DNA from 3 places in the Paenibacillus borealis genome. Region 2 is predicted to be linked to each of the others. Evidence: riboswitches for the same ligand, from Rfam matches in the RefSeq annotation. Region 2 holds a riboswitch; each other region holds the start of a gene.
What was found. Region 2 has a riboswitch for thiamine pyrophosphate ahead of PBOR_RS15555 (ABC transporter ATP-binding protein). Riboswitches for the same ligand answer to the same signal wherever they lie in the genome.
Positions count from the first base shown of each region.

Region 1 (7,715 bases), 3.2 Mb from region 2:
GTCCACGGATGTGTTCCTCTGCCCGTTTGAGCTTGGTTTCCTGACCGTAAGAGTGGCTATTGAAGAAGAGTCTTTCTCCTTCAGTACTGCGCTGGAATTCGCCGACCGTTTCCGTACACTGGAGGACGTATCCTACCAGGATAAGCAGTCCTTTATCCATTGTCATAAGAAGTCTTTCGGTCAAGTGGAGGATTTCGTGTTCAAGAATCTGGTTCCCGGACTAGAGCCGTTTCTCGATCCTGCGGAGATTGATGGCGCGTATTTCGAGACTCTGCCTTTTTTCGTGGATGAACGGATGCTGGTGCAGGCTTTCTATGGCTTCAACCGCGGGGAAGAACCGGATGAGATCAGTGTCGAGCTGCGCTACCGCGCCTCCCAGCTGGATGGGCTGAATATGGAGGGGAAGCCTTATACCAGTGCCAGCGATCCCGATTATATTGAGCAGTATACCTCTGAACATTGCTATAGCCGCTGGGGGCCGGACACCTATTATATGACCAATGAGCAGACCTTCTGCTGCCTGAGCCGGGCCGAGCCTGAAATCGCCACCCAGTTGATCAACCAGATGTATGGTGAGTATTATTATGGCCTGCTGCTGAGTATTTTTCATAAAATCGTACTGCTGAAGCTGGCCAATCTGCATTCCCGGCTGCGTATCAACCACGATTACGACGAGATCGAGAATCTGATCTTCCTAATCAACAAGTTCTCGGCCAAATTCTACTTTCTGGAGCTGATTTCGCAGTCCCAGGGACGGGAGATTTTCTTCCAGCTGCGCAAAGTATACGGTAATGACGCCCTGTTCGATGAAGTGAAGATGACGCTGAATGATCTGTTCCAGTATCAGGATAAATTCCAGTCCAAACGCAGGGATACGCTACTGATGGTCCTGACTGTATTTACAGTAATAAGCGGGATTTACGGCATGAATCAGGTGATTGAGGATCTGAAGGGCAAGATCGACTGGAGCAAAATGCTGGAATACTCTCCGTTTGAGTATCTGGCGCTGTTCCTCACCTTCTCCGGGATCGCAGTCAGTCTGGGCTTGACGCTGAAGGAGCTGTGGAGCGGAATCCGCAGCCGCCGCAGAAAGCGGTTCTATGATAAGGATTAGGAAGCTGCCGGTGACGGCGGCTTTTTTGTTATTTTCATTACTGCGGAAATCTTCTGAGTGATCTGCCCGACAGCATGCGTAGTAATACATAATAAGATTTAACTGAGGTTAGCACCGATACCTTACTCATGAAAAGATATGCCGGAGGTTTATATGACGCTTAATGATCATGACAGCCTGGCCTGGGCCGGACGGTTCAAAAGTAAAGATAAACAAGCCCTTGCCGATGCCATCGACTTCTACGGACCGGATGTGCACCGGCTGATCAAGCGCATTCTGGCCGGCTGCGGGAGTGCAGAGGATGCCGAGGAATGTGTCAGCGATGTGTTCCTGGCGGCCTGGAACCATATCGGACGCTACGATCCGGCACGCGCTTCATTCCGCACCTGGATATTCCTCCTCGCGAAATATAAGGCGCTGGATCTGAGGCGTAAATTGCAGCCGGAACTCGGCAGGACAGTGGACGAAACAGCGCTTAACATGCAGAGCGGGAGCAACACCGAACAGGAAATATTGCAGCGTGAGGCTGCGGCGGAAATGCTCCGCCATATCGGGCAGCTCAGTGAACCGGACCGCAGCCTGTTTCTGCGCAGATATTATCTGTACGAGAGTCTGGATGAACTGGCGGCGGCCTTCGGGTTCAGTAAGAAAGCTGTGGAGAGCCGTCTGTACCGCTGCCGGACGATGCTGAAACAGGCTCTTCACCGGACTGGCGAAGATGGAAGGGGGGAACTCGGATCATGCTAAAGGATATGAACAGCGGTGAGAAAAGCCTATTCGATCAGCTCGATCTTTTGGAATTCAGCGAGGCTGAGCTTGCACTGGACGGATTGCTGGCGGAGCCTGAGTCCAGCCCCGTACCCCGGTCTGAAGAAGATACTGCTTCACTTGAGCGGATCAAAAACCGTACCCTTGCCCTTATTCACACTGGTCCGGCACCTGAACTGTCTGCCCCTGTCCGCAAGCCGCGGCGGCGGGCGGCAATTGGAGCTGCGGCGGCTGCGATTCTTATGACAGCAGGTTTACTGGCGTTCTCTCCCGTGGTACAGGCAGGCTTGAAGCAGGCTCTCAGCTTCCTGCCCGGCTTCGGCACTGTTCTGGAGAGCAGCCCGGACAGTCCGCTTTATGTTCTGGAGAAGCCTTATACCTCTGCAGTAGGCACAGGAGAGCTGATAGTCGAAGGCGTACTTTTACAAGAAAATGGCGGAAGCATCACGCTGCGGGGGCAACAGATCCCCCAGGTTATTGAGTTCCAGGCAGACATCGGCGGAATCCGCTATACCTTTACACCGATGATGCGTTCTTCCTCTTCTGGAGAATGGTACGGAAATTACAGTACGGCCGCTCCACTGAAGCTGGAGCCAGAAGCTGCTGAGTCGATTATCCTTCATCTCAATGGCACAACAATAGGACCACTGGCACTCCAGGCACCGGAGACGGCCGATGCCTTGCAGCATCTGGGTGCAAGCGATGTGCAGCAGGATGTGCGGATTACGGCTTTTCCGGTACGGCTGGGTGACGGGCTTGTCCGCGTCGAACTGCTCCCCACGCTCCCGGATTCCCTGTCAGTTGTCCAATCCTATCTGCTGCAGCCGCTGGTATCCGGGAATGGCCTGTATGTCGAGAATGCGGCTGGCGAGAAGTTATCCATCGAACCGTCTTCATCCATGCCCTCCCCGTCGGAGTTCCGGTTCCGTGAAACAGATACAACCGGAGCACAGCAATATAAAGTCGTCATTCCCTATATTGAGCTATCCAAACGGGAGACGCTCTCCCGGGAGGTTGTTCTGCCGCTGCCAGACATCGGTGAAAGTGCGCCGCTCAATATCACGGCTGAAATCGCCGGTTTCCCGGTAGTATTCACCCGCATTGAACGCAGCAACGGGACAGCCGTCAGCGTAGATGTGGATGTGAAATTTGATCCGGAGGCGGCAAAGTCACTGACGCATTTCTTCATCCGCTATCCGGGCTCCGCTACCAATGATTCATTCAGCTGGGAGAATACCGGACTTCCTCCGAGTATCGTGAAGACTCTTCATCTGGATGCAGAGCGCGGTGCGGATACGCTGCGATTTAGAATGTCGGAGCCCTTTTTCCTGCTGAAAGGCCCCTGGATTCTGCCGTTAAAGCTCGAAGATTAGAACAGGGAAGCTGGACAACCAGGAAGCTGGCGTCTATAATACACCGTAAGAACATAGCAATACCCGTGAACTTCATAGAACCAGGGGTGCTGGAATTGGCCGGCTGAGATTGTATCCCACAAGATACTGACCCTTATACCTGATCTGGATAATGCCAGCGTAGGAATCTTCATTCAACCCGAGTCCCTTCATGGGCCTGAAGTTGAACTCACCTTGCGCAAGTAACTGGCGTCCCGGTCTCCGGGGCGCTTTTTGGTATGGGTTATTCTGAATTTTGGAAGACTAGGGATTGCTGGAAGGAGAGAGAAGAGAAATGGGAGTCAAAAAAGTATTACCGCTGCTGCTCAGCACTATGCTTGTGATCGTGATGGCCGGTTGCGGCAACGGGAACGGCAACCCGGGCGGCAATGCCGGAGGCAGCACACCTGCCGCCGGGAACAGCACCGCTGCACCTGAAGCAACTGCAGCCGGCACCACCAACGCGCCTAAAGAGCTGACCCCGGTTAAGATTGCGCTGGACTGGACGCCTAACACGAATCACACCGGACTGTATACCGCCAAGGAGCTGGGGTATTACGCAGAGGAAGGTCTTGACGTGGAAATTGTGCAGCCGGGTGCTGCCGGGTCTGACACCATGGTTACTTCCGGTGAAGCACAGTTTGGCATCAGTGCACAGGAGGCACTCACACTGGCCCGCCTGCAGGATGTGCCGCTCGTCTCCATCGCTGCTATCATTCAGCATAATACCTCCGGCTTTGCCGCTCCGAAGGACCGCAACATTAAGACGCCAAAAGACTTCGAAGGCAAAACCTACGGAGGCTGGGGCTCTCCCGCGGAAGAAGCAGCCATGAAAGCCATCATGGACCCGGACGGCGGAGACGTCTCCAAAGTGAAGCTGGTGAATATCGGCGAAGCTGACTTCTTCACTGCGGTGAAACGCGATATCGACTTCGCCTGGATCTTCTACGCCTGGACCGGGATCGAAGCCGAGCTGCGCGGCGAGCCGCTGGATATGCTGTACCTGAAGGATTACGCGCCGCAGCTGGATTACTACACACCAGTGCTGACTACGAGCGAGAAGGAAATCGCCGAGCATCCTGAAGTGGTGAAGGCTTTCCTCAAAGCTACGTCGAAAGGATATCAATACGCGATCGACAACCCGGAAGAAGCGGCCACTGTCCTGTCCGACGCAGTGCCTGATCTGGATCCCGAGCTGGTACTGGCCAGCCAGAAATGGCTAAGCCCGAAATACAAGGACGATGCCGTCCGCTGGGGTGAGCAGAAAACGGAGGTCTGGCAGAATTATGCCGACTGGATGTACGGCCTGAAGCTGCTGGATAAGCCGCTGGATGCCGCAAGTACATTTACGAATGAATTTTTGCCGGAAGGCCAATAGATACAACGCAGAATAGTACTGACAATAACTCACATGAGAGGAATGAATAATAATGGCTAATACACTGCTTAGCATTCAGGTAATTCCCAAAACTCCAAACAATGAGGATTCGATCCCTTACGTGGACACTGCGATTGAGGTGATTCAGAAGTCGGGGGTTAAACATCAGGTGAATCCGCTTGATACTACCATGGAAGGTGAGCTCACCGAGCTGCTTGATATTGTACGCCAGATGCATGAGGCGCTGATTGCCTCCGGCAGCCCGAGCGTGATCTCCCAGATTAAGATCGCCCATAATCCGAACGGCATCAGCATGGACAAGCTGACGGAGAAATACCGGCCGTGAGAAGCACCTGGAGACAAATCTGGCCGCCCCTCGTGGCGGTCATCTTTTTTCTGGGCGCATGGCAGATCGCGGTATCGGTGTTCCATATCCCCGCCTGGCAGCTGCCGAGCCCGTCTGATATCGCGCGGGAATCACGCGGCAACGCCTCCGGGATCTGGGCGCATACGTCCGCAACGCTGCGGCTGACCCTGATCGGTTTCCCGGTCGGCACCGGCATCGGCCTCATTGTGGCCCTGCTGCTACATCTGCTGCCCTGGCTCAAAAGAGCGCTCTATCCGCTGCTGATCCTCAGCCAGAATGTGCCCTCCATTGCCCTGGGCCCGCTGCTGATTATCTGGTTCGGCTTCGGCCTGCTGCCTAAGATCGTCCTAATCACCCTCGTCTGCTTCTTCCCGGTTGCCGTAGCCGCCATGGGCGGGCTGGCTCAAAGCGACCGGGTAATGATGAACTATATGAAAATGGCCGGTGCGAGCAAATGGCAGATCTTCGCCAAGCTGGAGCTTCCCGGGTCCCTGCCCTCCCTGTTCTCAGGGCTCAAAATCTCCGCGACTTATGCCGTAATGGGCGCAGTGGTTGCCGAGTGGATCGGCGCAGACAAAGGCATCGGCTATTATATGCTGCTGCAGAAGGCCTCCTACCGTACGGACCGGATGTTCGTGGCCATCGTCATTATCGTGCTGCTGAGTCTGGTGCTGTTCGCGCTGATTGCCCTGCTGGAGAAATGGCTCGTGCGCTGGAAACCGCGCAAGGAAGCTTAACGCGCATAGGGTAACCCCAAAACCTAAAGCTTAAGTACAAAGATTCTAATATAGAAGGAGCTGACCGAAGTGTCTCAACTCACGAATACCGCACAGCCGAAGACGGGCAGCCCCGGCAGCAGCCCTGATGCAATCCGGAGCGCGCCGCCTGCGCTTGAAGTCAGCAGCGTCTCCAAATCGTTCACGCACCGCCGCCGGGAGACGCATGTCCTGGATAAGGTATCTCTGACGGTAGAGCCGCAGGAATTCGTCTCGATTGTCGGTCCTTCCGGCTGCGGCAAAAGCACCCTGTTCCATATTATCGGCGGCCTGACGCTGCCGGATGCAGGAACCGTCAGCATGGACGGCATCCCGGTTACCGGGCAGCGCGGCAAGATCAGCTACATGCCGCAGCAGCCCGCGCTATTCCCGTGGCGCAGCACACTGGACAATGTCCTGCTCGGCGCCGAGCTGCAGGGCACGCCGCAGCCGCAGGCCCGCGAAGCCGCGCGCCACTGGCTGGCCAAGGTCGGCCTGGGCGGATTCGAGCGAGCTTATCCGCATATGCTGTCCGGCGGCATGCAGCAGCGGGCCGCCTTCCTGCGGGCCATGCTCGCTCCGCAGGAGCTGATGCTGCTCGACGAGCCGTTCAGCGCGCTCGATGCGCTGACGCGCGAGCAGATGCAGCGCTGGCTGCTGGAGCTGTGGGAGGAGAACCGCCGCTCCGTGCTGTTCATCACCCACAACATCGAAGAAGCGCTGCTGCTCTCCAGCCGCATCTATGTCTTCTCCGGACGTCCCGGCTCCGTCCTGCACACCGTAGATGTGCCTTTCCCGCGCCCGCGCCGCGATGAAATCACCGACGCGCCGGAGTTCCTGCAGCTCAAGCGCCAGCTCTCGCTGTGGATGCGCGAGGAGCAGGCGAAGAGCCTTTGAGGTGAATGAGCCTTGGGCGTGCTTAGCCGCTATTTGGCCCATATCTGCTGAACCTAGCTATTCACATTTTCCGATGAACGTTTACGGTGGGGAGTCACATTTTCCGGAGTTCGGGAGAAATCCTGCACTAAATACAACATTCCCCTCCTTATCCGGCCCCTGATCCAAGAATGTTGTACAAAAGGCAACATTTCTCCTTCTCCAAGCGGCTTAGCGGGAGAATTGATGTATTTCGTACAACAATTCTCCCATAGACCCTATTATCGGGGAACCAGAGTTGCACTTCGTACAACATAATGCCTATTCCATGTGAGCTTAAGATGCAGCTCTGCAAGCACCGGTCTAAAATGCGGGTTATATAGGTTGCAACTTATAGCTGTATAGCATTTTATAAAGGCGGTTATGTCTCGGTAGTTATGTTTCGCTGTTTACATTTCGCTGGTTATATTTCAGCGGTTATGTCTCGGTGATTGCATTTGGTGAAACAGAATTTCCAATATTCAGAGATAAATCCCATTCTGCTATATTTCATACAATAGATTCAATTTTTCGGCAGATTTCGGGGTTAGCTGTTGCACAAAATACAATTGAACGGATAGTAAACCCGGCTCCACCGTTCATCCAGGACATCTACATTTAACCCACCCTACATCCAGTGCCCCATCCTACATCCAGTACCCGCGTACCTCCAGTAACCCGGCCTACATCCAGCCCTTCTCCTCAGCCAGCCGCACCGCCTCAATCCGGCTCTTCACTTCCAGCTTGCCGAGAATCTCCGAGATGTAGTTGCGGACGGTGCCGTAGGAGAGGTGCAGCGCCGAGGCGATCTCCCCGGCACTGCGGCCCGCGCCGGCCAGCTTCAGAATCTCCCGCTCCCGGTCTGACAGCGGGTTCTCTTCCCGCAGGCTGCCGAAGACCAGCTCGGGGGACACTTCCAAGTGTCCGCCCATCACCCGGCGGATCGCTTCCGCCAGCTTGTCCACCGGCTCATCCTTCAGCAGATAGCCCTGAATCCCGGCCTTCACGCCCCGCTCGAAATAGCCGG
Region 1 is NZ_CP009285.1:480,670-488,384, reverse strand. It holds gene PBOR_RS02130 (hypothetical protein) at 1-1,114, shown strand, start outside; gene PBOR_RS02125 (sigma-70 family RNA polymerase sigma factor) at 1,268-1,861, shown strand; gene PBOR_RS02120 (hypothetical protein) at 1,855-3,255, shown strand; TPP riboswitch at 3,328-3,438, shown strand; gene PBOR_RS02115 (ABC transporter substrate-binding protein) at 3,569-4,651, shown strand; gene PBOR_RS02110 (thiamine-binding protein) at 4,704-4,997, shown strand; gene PBOR_RS02105 (ABC transporter permease) at 4,994-5,755, shown strand; gene PBOR_RS02100 (ABC transporter ATP-binding protein) at 5,825-6,670, shown strand; gene PBOR_RS02095 (response regulator transcription factor) at 7,372-7,715, opposite strand, start outside.
Region 1: linked by a shared signal. The riboswitch ahead of PBOR_RS02115 (ABC transporter substrate-binding protein) and the one ahead of PBOR_RS15555 (ABC transporter ATP-binding protein) in region 2 are both predicted to bind thiamine pyrophosphate.

Region 2 (7,715 bases):
AATCATTCATGCACTCCCCCGCGCATGATATTTCACAAATGGAAAAAGGCAGTCCGGGATTCCCCTCCCGGACTGCCTTTTTGCGTTATTGCCTTCACTATTTCAGTCTTCTCCGCTCAGGCGGTTCAGGAACTGCAGTGCGCGCGGGTTCTTCGTCTGCTCCAGCACCTGCTGCGGTGTTCCCTGCTCCAGAATGACCCCATTGTCCATCAGGATGATCCGGTCGGCCACATCGGCCGCAAATTTCATCTCATGGGTAACAATGACCATCGTCATTCCTTCCCGGGCCAGCTGCTTGATTACCTTCAGCACCTCACCGACCAGTTCCGGATCGAGCGCCGAGGTCGGCTCATCGAACAGCAGCACCTCCGGTTCTACCGCCATCGCCCGGGCAATCGCTACACGCTGCTGCTGGCCGCCGGACAGCTGATGCGGATAGGTATCGGCCTTGTCGGCCAGCCCTACCTTGTCCAGCAGGGCAAGCGCCTTCGTTCTGGCTTCCTCCCTGGAACGCTTCTGAACAGTCACCTGGCCCTCCATTACATTCCCCAGTGCCGTCATATGGGGGAACAGATTGTAGGACTGGAAGACCATTCCCGTCTGCTGGCGCAGAGACAGCACGGTGCGCTGCGGGATTTTACCGCCGGGAGTGAAATCCAGCTTAATATTATTCAGAGCCAGACTCCCCTTATCGGGGGTCTCCAGCAGATTGAAGCAGCGCAGCAGGGTGGTTTTGCCGGAGCCGGAAGGTCCGATGATCACCATCACCTGGCCATGCTCAACGGTCAGATCAACGCCCTTCAAGACCTGCAGCGGACCGAAGGATTTATGTAAATCGCGTATTTCAATCATGGGTATGCCTCCTTAACTGGCCGAATACCGGTCCAGCCGCTTCTCCAGATATTTCTGCAGCGCCGACAGCACAGAACAGAACAGCAAATAGAACAGTCCGGCTTCGCAATACAGCAGCAGCGGTTCGTAGGTGGTCGCTGTAATTTGCTGTGCTTTGCGGAACATTTCTACGTATGTGATGCTTGCTGCCAGTGATGTATCCTTCACAAGACTGATAAATGAGTTCGATAACGGGGGAACCGATACACGGGCAGCCTGAGGCAGAATCACGCGCCGCAAAGCCTGTCCACGGCTCATGCCCACGGAAAAAGCGGCTTCCCATTGGCCTTTATGTATAGACAGAATAGCCGCCCGGACAATTTCCGAGGAATATGCCCCGACACTAAGTGTGAAGCCGATGACCGCTGCGATGAACGGATCCAGCACAATGCCTACTGTAGGCAAGCCGTAGAAGATAATAAACAGCTGCAGCAGCAGCGGTGTTCCACGGATAACCCATACATAGAAACCGGCAATCAGCTTCGGAATTCTCCAGGATGACAGCCGCACAAGCGCGGTAATTACAGCAAGCGTAAGCCCAAGTGCAAAGGAGACAAGGGTTAGCGGAATGGTAAAAGCCACCCCGGCTTTGAACAGAGGCAGCAGTGAGTCGAGAAATATTTGTATTTTGCGGTCATCCATCGTTCTGACATCCTTCTTGGACGCGCAGGGCGGAAGCTAACGGCTCCGCCCTTGTCCATAAGTTATTTGAAAATGTCGGTTAAGGGGGCAAGCTTATTTCGATACGTCAGCTCCGAAATACTTCTCGGAAATCTTCAGGTAAGTACCGTCATCGTGCATGGCAGCCAGCGCTTCGTTCACTGCCTGCACCAGCTCATCGTTACCCTTCAGGAAGACCGCTGCACTATACGAACCTTCAGCAATCTCATCCACCTGCTTGATCTTGATATCCGGCTTCTGCTTCTTCAGATCCAGGAAGGACAAGCCGTCATTAACAGTCGCATCAATCCGTCCGGAGGTCAGCAGGTCAATCGCCTGATTGAAGCCTTCTGTAGACACAATCTCTGCACCATTGTCCGTTGCAATCTGTCCGAGGTTACTTGTCAGGGACTGGCCGGCTTTCTTACCCTTGAGGTCAGCAAAGGATTTGATATCCTCATTATCTTCACTGACGATCAGCACAGCCTTGGATACGATATACGGATCAGAGAAATCATATTTCACTTTGCGCTCGTCGGTAATGGAAACTTCGTTGAAGATCGTATCGAACCGCTTGGCATCCATACCGGCAAAAATACCGTCCCACTGAGTTTCGATAAACTCAGCTTCCACGCCCAGACGTTTAGTTACTTCTTCGGCAATTTCGACATCGAAGCCGGTAAGCTTGCCGTCCGCATCATGATACGTGAACGGTGCATAGGTTCCTTCCGTTCCGATACGCAGCTTGCCGCTTGCTTTGACAGCTTCCAGACTATTCTGCTCAGCAGGCGCCGCACTGTCTGTAGCCGCTGCAGTAGGTTCAGCCGCCGCATTGCTGCCTGCTGCTGAATTATTGTTATTGTTGTTGCCGCACGCCGCAACCACTGCCATGGTCAGGAGCAGCATAATTGTCAGACTAAGTTTTTTCATAAAATTAATCCCCTCTCATCTCTCTTTATGTTCCGGACTTGCCGGCAAAATGAATAGTAACACTGAGGTGTTACATACGTCAATAACTTTTTCCGATAATATACATCGGATTTATGTTATATCGTTTTTTGATAGTTTAGCTTGCCCTAAATTTGCGTTTCTACATCAGTGGAAGGCAAACTAAATGATCAAAAACGCAAAACAGCGACCCTCCAGTAACGGAGAATCGCTGCCTTACTTCTTATGAATGTTAACCGTGCATGATTTCAGGCACAACTTTCTCTTTGGAGCCTCCGCTTTCTGACTTACGGCCCCGGCGCAGCAGCAGTCCAAGGACCGCACCGCCTAAAGCGACAAAGATCATAATGCGGAAGGTATCGGCGAAGCCTTGGGCCAATACGGTTTGCTTGGCCAGCTGCAGGGCTTCCTTCGAGGCTCCGTCCACAGTCTGTCCGGCAGCGGCTGCCGCTTCCTGCATCTCAATACCGCGCGCGGAGGTTCTGGCAGTCAGGATTGTAACCAGCGTCGACACTGCAAGCGAGTTGATAACCTGCTGCATGGAGTTAGTCAGCGAGGTTACCCGGTTGACCAGGTTGCCTGGCGCCTTGTTCAGCAGATGCGTATTCATCGGCATCATCATCATCCCCATCCCTGCACCGCACATGATCAGCGGAAGAATCAGATCACGGCTCTGGGTGGTCAGATCGACATGGGAATACTGGAATAACGCGCCTGAGACCAAGCTAAGACCGCAGACCACAAGCCAGCGCACTCCGATCCGGTCGAACAGAATGCCGGCAATCGGCATCATCAGCCCGGAAGCGATGGCCTGCGGCAGCAGTGTCAGGCCGGTATCGAATGCGCCGAAGCCGCGCGCCTGCTGCAGAAACTGCGGCAGCAGGAATAAGGCGCCGTATAAACCGAACTGGGCGATCCACTGCACGATAATCCCGGTGGTGAAATCCACAGATTTCAGAATCCGCAGCTCCAGTAGAGGGGTCCTGGAACGAAGCTCGGCAATGACAAAGGCAATCAGAGCAACAGCTCCCAGAGACAGCCCGATTAGAGTTTTGTCAGAGGTCCAGCTCTGCGCCCCCTGACTTACTCCGTAAGTGAGTGAAGCAAAAGCCAGCGGTCCGAGGACCATTCCGAATTTATCCATGCCGGGTACGGAGTTCTTCGCCGCATTCGGCAGCTTCCGCAGCCCGATCAGCACACAGATAATGCCGATAGGAATATTAATCAGGAAGATCCAGCGCCAGGAGTGATACTCCACCAGCCAGCCGGACAGTACAGGACCAATCGCCGGAGCGAACAGCACCGGAATTCCCATAATACCCATGACGACGCCCACTTTATTCTTCGGAGCCAGTCTGTAGACATACGCCATCCCGACCGGTAGCACACAGCCTCCGCCGAGTCCCTGCAATACACGGAAAGCAACCAGCCATTCTGCACGGCTTGGCGTTGCACACAGAATCGAGCCAACCGTAAACACAATAACGGCTGTCAAAAAGACATTCTTAGCCCCGAACCGGTCAGACAGCCAGCCCGACAACGGAATGACGGAAGCCTGCGCGAGCATATATCCGGTTACTACCCACTGCAGCGTGTGCAGATCTGTTTTGAAATCCACGACCAGCCTGGATAAAGCCACATTCATTGCTGTACTGTCCAGGACAACCATAAATACGCCGGCAATAATCGCCAGCAGCGGAACTAGAATGCCGGATAACCGGAAATCGGCATCCTGCTTCAAGGTCTGATCCATACTCCTTCTCCTCCTTAACTGTCCGCTGTCATCTACGTTGACCTGCGGGCAGATATGTCTATATAATTAGTGAACGGACAATTGTCCGTGTTCGCATTTCATAGTCTACGGACAATTGTCCGTTGTGTCAAATGATTTATATGATTTTCTGCAAACTTGATTCGTTACCTGGAGAATAGAGACTTCTTAAATGCATTGTAGGCATAATTTCTGAAAGGGGACATCATGAAAAAAATAGAAACGGAAGTTGAGCCTGTAACATCAGCAGCTCCAAAGAACACAGAGAACAGAGACAATGCTGCAAAGGAACCCGCCGACCCTTATGTGCAGCGGATTCTCGAAGCCGCCCGCCAGCTGTTCACCGAGAGCGGTCTGGAGGCCGTCAGCATGTACGGCATTGCCAAACGGGCAGGCATAGGACAGGGCTCGCTGTATCGCCGCTTCACCGATAAGGGCGAAATCTGCTCCGCGCTGCTGCTGGACAGCACTGAGCAGTTTCTGTCCGGGATGGAGCATCAGCTTGCTGCCAGCGCCGGTGAAACGGCTGCCCTGGCTCATCTGCAGAGCAGCATTGAGCAGGTCGTTGGTTTCGTTGAGCAATATGCGGAGCTCCTGAATATGATCAAATCCGAATTCACCGGCAAGAAGCAGCTTACCCAGTTCGAACATCCTTTTTTCCAGCGGCTCGGAATTGTTATGACTGAACTTCTGCACCGCGCGTCCGCCAACGGAGAGATTATCGGGATTGATCCCCGCTTCGCAGCCACTGCGCTGATCTCTATCCTTAGTCCCGATCTTTACCTGTATGAACAGAAACGGAACGGCTCTACTAAGGAGGAAATCTCCCGGGGAATTGTTGTATTGTTCATAACCGGCCTCTCTAAGCGATGACAAGCAGCTCTTTACAAGCGGGGAAAATATGGTATATTAAGTAGCAATTACGAATTCAATAGCACCTGTTATTTCACTAGGGGAGTCGGCCGACTGAGACGGAGCTTAAGCTCCGGACCCTTGGAACCTGATCTGGATCATACCAGCGGAGGGAAGTGGAGCAGAATGTATCAGCGGTTCCGCGTCTTTGCAAACTGACTGTACCTTCAGGCCCATTCATTTCCTCCGGAAATGGATGGGTCTTTCTTGTTTTCGTATCGTAAATATCTTTCCCCAAGGAGGCTTGCTTCACCAACCAATGATCAACATTACCAATCTGACCTATTCCTTCGCAGCTGCGCCAAAGGCTCCTGTCTTCTCCGGAATCTCGATGAAGGTCCGCCGCGGGGAGTTCATCTCAGTCGTGGGTGCCAGCGGCTGCGGCAAAAGCACGCTGTTCAAGATTATCGCCGGCCTGCTGGAACCCGGCAGCGGCGAGGTTGCACTGCACGGGCTACCCTCATATTCCGCATCACAGCGGCTCGGTCATGTCGGCTATATGCCGCAGCAGGATCTCCTGCTGCCCTGGAGAACCGTGCTGGACAATTGCCTGCTGCCCTGGGAACTGAAGCGGGGCTGCTCCAAAGAGGAAGCTGTTATTCAAATCCGCACCATGCTGCAGCAGTTCGGCCTTGGTGAGACCGGGGCAGCGTATCCGCATGAGCTGTCGGGCGGCATGCGCCAGCGGGTAGCATTACTCCGCACAATTGCCTCCGGGAATGAGCTGCTCTTGCTGGACGAGCCGTTCGGAGCACTGGACGCCATCACCAAACGGGACCTGCACCGCTGGCTGCTGGAATTATGGTCGGGACTGGACAAGACTGTACTATTCATCACCCATGACCTTGAGGAAGCGCTTCTGCTCAGTGACCGCATCTATCTGATGACCGGCGGTGCCGGGGGCGGCATGCAGGAATTCATTACCGGTCTTCCCCGTCCCAGACATCACAGTCTGAACTATGAACCGCAGTTTACGGCCCTGCGGAAGGATTTGGAGCTGAAGCTGTATGACAACCGTCTTCTATAGGGGCTTGCTGCGGGAATACGGACCAGCCACCCTGCTTGTAGTGGTGATCCTGGCGGCCTGGGAAACCGTATCCCGGCTGGGGCTGATCCCCCCGTTCATCCTGCCGGCTCCCACTGCCATCTGGAACGCTCTGATGGAAGACAGGCGTTTACTCTTCGGCGTCCACCTGCCCGCAACACTGCTTGAGGTACTCACAGGCTTCGCTCTGTCCGTCTTCTGCGGAAGCCTGCTGGGAACAGGCATGCATCTGTTCAGGCCGCTGGCCACAGCGCTGTATCCGCTGCTGATCATCAGCCAGACAATTCCGCTGGTTGCGCTCTCTCCCCTGTTTATCATGTGGTTCGGCTACACCCTGTGGAGCAAGGTTGCCGTAGTGTTCCTGACCGCCTTCTTCCCGGTAGTTGTCGGCACCTATGACGGGCTGGGCAAGAATACCGAGCAGTACCGCGAGCTGCTGCTGACGCTTGGCGCGAACCGCTGGCAGATTCTCCGCAAGGCTGCTGTTCCGCTGGCCCTGCCGTCCTTTTTCTCCGGACTGAAGCTGTCGGTTGTGTACTGTGTCATTGGCGCTACCATCGGTGAATGGCTTGGAGGCAGCCGGGGGCTGGGTTACTTCAGCCGGAGAATGGCCGGCAATCTGCAGAGTGCCGAGATGTTTGCCGCTGTTGTGCTGCTGTCCGTACTGGGTATCACACTATTCCTTTGTATTGCCATGCTGGAGAAGTTATTTCTGAAGAAAAGAGGACGCTATTCATGACTCCGATCCGCTATAACCGTTATCTCTACACCCGTAGTGCTCAACCTTATAAATTACTGCCTTATTTATTGCTCCTGTCTGTTCTTTTGGTTCTATCAGGCTGCGGTGCCAATAACGGACCGGCTGGCTCCGGCTCATCATCACCATCTACATCATCCGCTCCGGCGGCAGGCGCCGAAAGTAGTAAAGCCCATAAGCTGACGATTATGCTCGACTGGTACCCGAACGCTGTTCACTCCTTTTTGTATGCGGCACAGAGTAATGGGTATTTCGCTGAAGAAGGGCTTGATGTTGAGATTCAGATGCCTGCCGACAGCAACGACGCACTGAAGCTCGTGGCTGCCGGACAAGTTGACCTGGCCCTAAGCTACCAGCCGCAGGTGCTGATGGCCCGGGGAGAGCAGATTCCGGTCAAATCCGTTGCTGCTCTGGTGCGGCACCCCCTGAACCATCTCATGGTATCCGCGGACAGTGGAATAACCCGCCCGGGCGAGCTCTCCGGCAAGCAGGCCGGTTACTCTTCCATTCCGCTGTACGAAGCCATGCTGCATACCATGGTCAAAAACGACGGTGGTGATCCCGGCTCCCTGAAGCTGATTGACGTTGGGTTCGAACTTATCCCTGCCCTCTCGACGGGACGCGTGGACGGAATTATGGGCGGCTTCATCAACCATGAACAGCTGATATTAGAACAGGAAGGCCATCCTGTACGTTCGTTTAATCCGGTAGACTACGGGGTTCCTGATTAT
Region 2 is NZ_CP009285.1:3,717,746-3,725,460, reverse strand. It holds gene PBOR_RS15580 (amino acid ABC transporter ATP-binding protein) at 103-852, opposite strand; gene PBOR_RS15575 (amino acid ABC transporter permease) at 865-1,533, opposite strand; gene PBOR_RS15570 (amino acid ABC transporter substrate-binding protein) at 1,627-2,481, opposite strand; gene PBOR_RS15565 (DHA2 family efflux MFS transporter permease subunit) at 2,732-4,252, opposite strand; gene PBOR_RS15560 (TetR/AcrR family transcriptional regulator) at 4,478-5,143, shown strand; TPP riboswitch at 5,212-5,314, shown strand; gene PBOR_RS15555 (ABC transporter ATP-binding protein) at 5,427-6,209, shown strand; gene PBOR_RS15550 (ABC transporter permease) at 6,190-6,966, shown strand; gene PBOR_RS15545 (ABC transporter substrate-binding protein) at 6,963-7,715, shown strand, end outside.

Region 3 (7,715 bases), 1.0 Mb from region 2:
GGTCTTCCAGCGCACGCCCTTTTGCGACCGCCCGGCGCACATCACCCGGCAAATTCGTGGAGGTCTCTACGATCAGATTATAAATGCTGTCTTCAAAATGCTGCATCTTCATTCAGTCTCCTCTCCATCTGTTTCAGGCTGTCCTAACTCTGTTACAATTAGTTATTATAATATCATATTAAGCTGCTCATGAAAGGGGTTACTTAAAAATTGAACTACCATTTCTCTGCCTATCTCTACCGGCTGCAATATATCCAGCGCTGGAGCCTCATGCGCAGCACCACCCCGGAGAACGTGGCGCAGCATTCGTTCCAGGTCGCCCTGCTGGCGCACATGCTGTGCACCATCGGCAATGTCCACTTCGGCCGGTCGCTGAACGCCGACCGTGCATCCGCGATGGCGTTGTTTCACGACGCCACCGAGGTCTTCACCGGCGACATCGCTACGCCGGTGAAGCATAACAACCCGCGGCTGCTGTCCAGCTTCCGCGACATGGAGCGGGCCGCCGCCGAGCGCCTGTCGGCGATGATCCCGCCGGAGCTGAGCGCAGTCTATGCGCCGCTCCTGCAGCCCCAGGACAGCCCGCCCGGCTCCGAGGATGCCGGACTGCTCCGCTACGTCAAGGCGGCGGATGTGCTCGACGCATACCTGAAATGCGTCTGGGAAACCGCCGCAGGCAACCGCGAATTCGCAGCAGCCCGGGAGCAGACGGCCGCGAAGCTGCATGGGCTTGCGATGCCGGAGATGGAGTATTTCCTTACCCATATGGCTCCGGGCTTCGAGCTGTCGCTGGACGAGCTGTCTTCAAGCATGAGTCCGGAGACCCCCGCCGACTAGCGGGAGATCGTGCGGCCGCTTGAAGAATACAGCACCGCACCGGCCGTTAAGCCCTGCAATGCAAATAACCCGCCTCACGGCGGGTTATTTGCATCAAGTTAAGGCATGGCTAGCGAATCATCCAGGATGTCCCAGTCCTTGAACACCGGCTGCAGCCCCTTTGCCTCCAGCATCTCAATGATCTCATCCACGTTTCGGCTGTCTGATATTTCAAACTGCGGGGTTCCACCCTCCAGCGTATGTCCGCCTACCTCGGTGGATACCCCGGCAGACATCTTCGTGATCCCGAGATGAACCAGATGATCGCGCAGCGCTGCCGGCTCCCGCGTGGACAGTGAAATCCCGGAACGCGGCAGAAACAGACGGTACGCCAGAATGATCTGCACCAGCGCACGGTCGGTTACATCACTTGCAGGATTAAAATCACCGAGGTACGGCCGAAAACGGGGAATGGACAAACCGATTTCACACTCCGGATACTTGTCCTGCAAATACCTGGCGTGCAGTGCAGTCGCAAGCGCTTCCTGACGCCATTCGTACATGCCCAGCAGGGCTCCGATATTTACGGAGCGGAATCCGGCAAGGCAGCCGCGCTCGGGCGCATCCAGACGGTTGCGGTACACCCGCTTTGGGCCTTTCACATGCAGCTGGCGGTAGGTCTCCTGATGATAGACCTCCTGATACAGCGTCAGGCCGTCTACTCCCGCCTGTCTAAGGTCAGCGTATTCTTCCGTAGTGAGCGGATTCACTTCAATGCTGACTGAAGAGAAATAGCTGCGGAGCACCTTCACGCAGTCTTTCACATAACTGGCCGGACTTTCATTCCGGGATTCTCCGGTCAGAATCAGAATGTGGCGCAGCCCTGTGGCTGCGATAGCTTCCGCTTCCCGCCGGACCTCATCCAGCGTCAGTTTTTTGCGCGGAAAATCATAAATGGAGCTAAAGCTGCAGTAAGTACAATGATTGACGCAGAAATCAGCCAGATACATCGGTGTAAACAGCTGCATCACATGACCGAATTGCGTACGCGTCAATCTATGCGCCTTCTGCGCCATCTCCTCCAGGTATGGCTCTGCTGCCGGAGACAGCAGGGCCATCAGCCCGTCCTCGTCCAGTTGCTCCAGGCGAAGCGCCCGCTTCACATCGAGCGCAGTATACTGTTTCCATACCCTCCCGTAAGGCAGCTGTTCCAGCCGGGTCAGCGTATCATAAAAGCTCATGTCCCTCCTCCTTTTCCTTACACAACATCAGTCAGGCGAGAAATCCGGTCAGCGGCGAAGAAGCTGCAGCCGTCTCTTCCACAGGCCCCAGCCCGGCCAGAAAGGCGTTCCGCCCCGCCGACACCGCTTCCCGGAACGCCTCCGCCATCAGAAGCGGGTCCCGGGCGGTGGCAATTGCCGTGTTCAGCAGCACAGCGGATGCGCCCATTTCCATCGCCTCAGCAGCCTCGGAGGGTCTGCCGATACCGGCATCCACGATTATGGGCAGACCCGTTTCTGCTATCAGAATCCGGATCAGCTCCTTGGTCTGCAATCCGCGGTTAGAGCCGATCGGCGCTCCCAGCGGCATAACCGCTGCAGCCCCGGCCGCCTTCAGCCGGAGTGCGGCCGACAGGTCAGGACTCATATAAGGCAGAACAACGAAACCCTCTGCGGCTAAGATTTCAGTAGCTCTGATCGTCTCGGTATTATCAGGCAGCAAATATTTCTGATCATTGATAACCTCGATCTTCACCCAATTGCCCAGTCCCGCCGACTTCGCCAGCCTGGCAATACGTACCGCTTCTTCTGCGGTGCGTGCACCGGAGGTATTGGGCAGCAGAGTCATATGGGAAGGAATATGAGTGACAATATTGTCCTTGCTCTCCGGATCTACCCGGCGCAGGGCAACCGTAATGACCTGTGAACCCGAGCGCGCAATCACCTCGGGAATAAGGGTATTGCGGCTGTATTTGCCGGTCCCGATGAACAGTCTGCTCGTTAAAGTAACTCCTCCGATAACCAAAGGATCTTGCATCATATCGCCTCCTGTGATAAGTCGTTGCCTTTATCTAAATTGCGTGTATCAGCACTCTTGCATCTGCCGCACGCACAGTTACCTAGCCTCCGCCAACAAAATGAACCAGCTCCACGCGGTCGCCTTCATTCAGCAATGTATCTCCATAAACGTCTCTGCCGGTAATCTCACCATTCAGCTCCACAATAACCAGCTTTCCTGTCCACTCAGGCCGGGCCAGAAGATCAGCCAGCGTCCGGCAGCTCTCATCATACATTCCTGTCCGTCCGTTAACGGTCAAATTCATGCCTGTTCACCTCCTTTGCCCGTTATTGGGTTTTCTTTCAGGACATCGCAGACGCTGCAGCCTGAACGGATGCTCTGTAGGCCTCAGCGGCAGCAGCAGGGTCGGGCGCACCGCATATCCCGGACATTACAGCAATTCCGGCAGCGCCCTTCGACAGAACGGCTCCGGCATTCCCCGGTGTGATGCCTCCAATAGCAATCAGCGGGATGCTGCTGGAGCGGACGGCGGCTGCCAGCTGCTCCAGGCCCCGTTCCCGCTGTCCGGGCTTGCAGGCAGTAGGGAATACATGTCCATACAGACAGAAATCCGCTCCCTGCCGCCCGGCCTGTGCCGCTTCCTCCGGGGAGTGCACCGATCTGCCCAGCCGCAGACCCGGTGCAATACCGCGTGCTCCGGCAGGCGGCAGGCTGTGCCAAGCCAATTGGACGCCGGCCGCCCCGGCCGCCAAAGCCACATCTATCCGGTCATTAATGACCAGCTTAGAGGGCGGAATCCCTGCTTGAAGCAACTGCTCAGCGGCAGCCAGAAGTTCCCGTGCGGACATGGCTTTTTCCCGGAGATGGATATAATCCACCATGTCATGTACAGCAGCAGCCAGTCCGGCAAGCTGCTCCGGATTTAGCCTCCCATCCGAGATTAAATGGATTTCTTTCAGCACCTTCACCTCCCTCTATACGGCAACCGGAAAATACAAAAAGACCGCCCCCTGTTCAGGAAGCAGTCTGGAATATAAGCAGGAATACCGGGTAAACCGTTACCCCCGCTGCATTATTCATTCTCCACTTCCCTACGCTGGTATAAACCAGATCAGGTTCAAAGGGTCCGAACTGTTATGTCCGTCTCAGCCTTGCGGCACCCCTAGTGATCGTTCGTATTCTATTGTTCTTGCAGTTTGTATATTAGCATATTATTCCTTTAAGAGCTATTCTTTAATAGATTCACTCATTTGCTCCAACCGCATTTAAGCGGCAAAAAAGCCAGCCTCCCGGCCGGCTTTTCCCCTGTTGGACGTTTGAATGCTGTTGCCTGTAATATTCCAGCTTACATACATTTTCTTATGTCAGCCGTTAACGATCTCGCCGCCATTGACATGCATGACCTGACCGCTCACATAGGAGGAATCGTCTGAAGCCAGATACACATAAGCCGGTGCCAGCTCTTCGGGCTGTCCCGGACGCTTCATCGGCTGGGTGCCGCCGAATTCACTGACCTTCTTCGCGTCAAAAGTAGACGGAATCAGCGGCGTCCAAATCGGGCCAGGTGCTACCGCATTCACGCGGATGCCTTTGTCCGCCAGATTCATCGACAGGGAGCGGGTGAAGCTGAGAATTGCCCCTTTGGTGGACGAATAATCCAGCAGCTGCGGGCTGCCACGGTACGCCGTGATGGACGTGGTGTTGATGATTGTGGAGCCTTTTTTCAGATGGGGCATCGCTGCCTTGGTCAGATAGAACATGGAGAAAATATTCGTCCGGAACGTCCGCTCTAGCTGCTCGGCGGTAATGTCCTCAATCTTATCCTGCGGATGCTGCTCTGCCGCATTGTTGATCAGGATGTCCAGCTTGCCGAGTCCCTCAACGGTTTTATTAATCAGATCCTGACAGAAGGCCTCGACCCCGATATCACCGGAGATCAGAATACACTTCCGCCCCTCCTGCTCCACCTGGCGTTTGGTCTCTTCCGCATCTTCGTGCTCATTCAGATAGGAGATGACTACATCTGCGCCTTCTTTGGCAAAATGAACGGCAACCGCACGCCCGATTCCGCTGTCGCCCCCGGTAATAAGCGCGGCTTTGCCCAGCAGCTTACCTGCTGCTTTGTAAGCCGAGGTTTCAAACTCCGGAAGCGGGTTCATCTCGCTCTCAATTCCGGGCTGCTGGTCCTGTACCTGCGGAGGCAGGGTTTTGACGGGTTGTTTGCTGGTGTCTGGCATAATCCATTCTCCTTTCGCTGTACCGCTATACTGTTAAACTGATCATGTTAGGATGGCTTAAGGTCTGGTGTTTATGCATCATCATGCTTGTCCTTCAAAATGGCTTTACGTTATGTTACTTACCACACCAGGGAGCCGGCCAAACAGAAAATGTTCAGTCCGCACGTTATCCGGTGTATTCTTGAGTCTGTAGAAGGAGCGTTTCCCTCATGTCCAAAAAATCAAAAACCATCATTGTTGCCGTCAAAGGTGTAATCCTGTATCAGGGCAGAATCTTGCTTATCAAGCGGGCAGCCGCTGATTCGGCAGGTGCCGGAAGCTGGGAGTGTGCCGGAGGCAAAATCGAATTCGGTGAAAGCCTGGAGGCCGCACTGGAAAGGGAAATTCTCGAGGAAACCGGACTTGCAGTAACGACAAAACGTATTCTTTACGCGGTAACCCTGCTCACGGACCCTGCGAGACAGGTAGTGATTATCACTTATCTATGCGGGGCGCTCCGGGATGAAGTCCAGCTCTCGGAAGAGCATACCGATTACCGCTGGTGCACCGTGAGCGACATGAACGCACTGCTGCCGCCGCAGATTATCGCTGATTTTACAGAACACGGCATTTTTGAACTCGAAGGGTTATTACAGTAAGTAATGAACGATTATTAAAAGAGTATTATATATATCCGGATATTTTTATATCTTATACTTTCTCTTGGAAGACAATTATCTTCACTGGAGGGTCACTTCTGCCATGGGAAATGAAAATGCAATTATACGATTGACTAACGCGACGTTAATCGATGGAACCGGGCGTCAGCCGCTGTACCACGCAAGCATTGAAATTGTTAATGGCCGGTTCGGCACTATAGCCGGACATGGAATTACGCGGACAGATCATGTCTCCATTACGGAGATAGACCTTAAGGGTCTTGTGGTCCTGCCGGGATTTATCCATACGCATGCGCATACCAGCTTCAAATTTATGCAGAACGAGCCGCTTCACGGGTACCATACGGAATATTTAACCGCATGCCTCGCGGAAGGAATCACCACGGTCCGCGACGAGGGGATGACAACTTCAGCCACGATTGATGACGTGATAATACATACGAAAGGGCTGGATAGCGGAGCCTTTCCCAGAATGATCACGACCGGCAAATTTTTCACGGCTCCCGGAGGGTATGGCGGGCAGGACCCTATCGGAGTCGGAAGTGTGGATGAAGCCAGATTAAAGGTCCGAGAGGTATTAGAGCAAGGGATTCATTGTATCAAAATAGCGCTGGAAGACGGTTACGATCCCGGTACAATCGGACTGCCACAGCTAAACCAGGTGCTTCTGGAGAGTATCTGCCGGGAAGCCCGGAGCATGGGTGCTTATGTGTCAGCTCATGTAACGAGTGCGCACAACCTTCAGATTCTGGTCAATGCGGGGATTAATGACGCTGCGCATATGATCTACGACCGGCTGGACGATGACCTGATCCGGCAAATGGTGGACTCAAACGTCCGCATAGTCCCCACTCTCACTGTATTGAAGATGTTCCAGGACAAATTCGGTGCGCCACTGTTAGAACAAGGGCTGGATAATGTGCGGAGATTCGTTCAGGCAGGCGGTGAGATTGGCCTCGGGGATGATTTCATCGAAGAAATAAGCCCTTGGTACAGGCTTGGTATGCCCTGGGAGGAAATCCGTTTGTTAGGCGAAGCCGGTCTCACCCCGATGCAGATTATCACAGCCGCCACTTCAACCGGCGCAAAGATATGCAATCTGGCTCATGAAACCGGAACGGTTGAAACAGGCAAGAAAGCGGATCTGTTCGTCATTAAGGGCGATCCGCTTACGGATATGGCCAATCTCCGGAACGTGAAATTTGTGATGAAGGACGGCAGGATCGTATCGGGACAGTGAATACCGGAAAATTATCCAAAGCACCGCTAAATGGCCTGGAGTAATGACAAACAGATTTATACTTAAAATGCCGCTCTCCTTAAGGAAAGCGGCATTGTTCAATGTATAGTGCCCTGTATGGTTCCCGGCAGTTTTATCTACAGCTGATCCGCCGCTGCCTTCAATGCAATAATCTTGTTCACCGCCGTTCCCTCCAGCAGCGCCTTTTGCGCATCCGTCAGCCCCATGTATCTGCCGTAAGCCCAGTTCACAGCCTTCTTGTCCGCCAAGGTCAAGCCAGCAGCAGCGGGCAGCTGATTGATCTTGTAAGCTACCGTATCCGCAGCCTGCTGATCGCTCAGCACACTTGCCCCCTGGTAATATCCAGCCACATTCATCTCATTATCATAGAACACGACCATATACTGTTCCTGGAAATCAGGAACGCTATAGAGTGGCGCTGCATAGTCAGCAAAGCTCTCAAAGGATATGCCATACACATCATTTGTAACTTGTTCCAGATACAGAATCTGAGAAGAAACATGCTTGATATTGAAATCCCTTGCGGCATTAGTAATGTACGGAAGCTGAGTATTAGCAACATATGAATAAAATTTCGCTTCAGGATGCTGCGCAATCCACTCACCTTCCACGGCGATCCGGTCACGTATAAGTCCATCCCTCACGTCTCTCGTAATCCCCACTCCGCTGGTGAAGCGGACCGCCTGCTCGTTAAGCAAAGCATACTTCGCGCTCAGGTTCAGC
Region 3 is NZ_CP009285.1:2,698,329-2,706,043, reverse strand. It holds gene PBOR_RS11240 (fumarate hydratase) at 1-106, opposite strand, end outside; gene yfbR (5'-deoxynucleotidase) at 211-837, shown strand; gene thiH (2-iminoacetate synthase ThiH) at 936-2,057, opposite strand; gene PBOR_RS11225 (thiazole synthase) at 2,089-2,853, opposite strand; gene thiS (sulfur carrier protein ThiS) at 2,936-3,139, opposite strand; gene PBOR_RS11215 (thiamine phosphate synthase) at 3,177-3,797, opposite strand; TPP riboswitch at 3,907-4,009, opposite strand; gene PBOR_RS11210 (SDR family oxidoreductase) at 4,200-5,072, opposite strand; gene PBOR_RS11205 (NUDIX hydrolase) at 5,282-5,710, shown strand; gene PBOR_RS11200 (amidohydrolase family protein) at 5,814-6,971, shown strand; gene PBOR_RS11195 (S-layer homology domain-containing protein) at 7,109-7,715, opposite strand, start outside.
Region 3: linked by a shared signal. The riboswitch ahead of PBOR_RS11215 (thiamine phosphate synthase) and the one ahead of PBOR_RS15555 (ABC transporter ATP-binding protein) in region 2 are both predicted to bind thiamine pyrophosphate.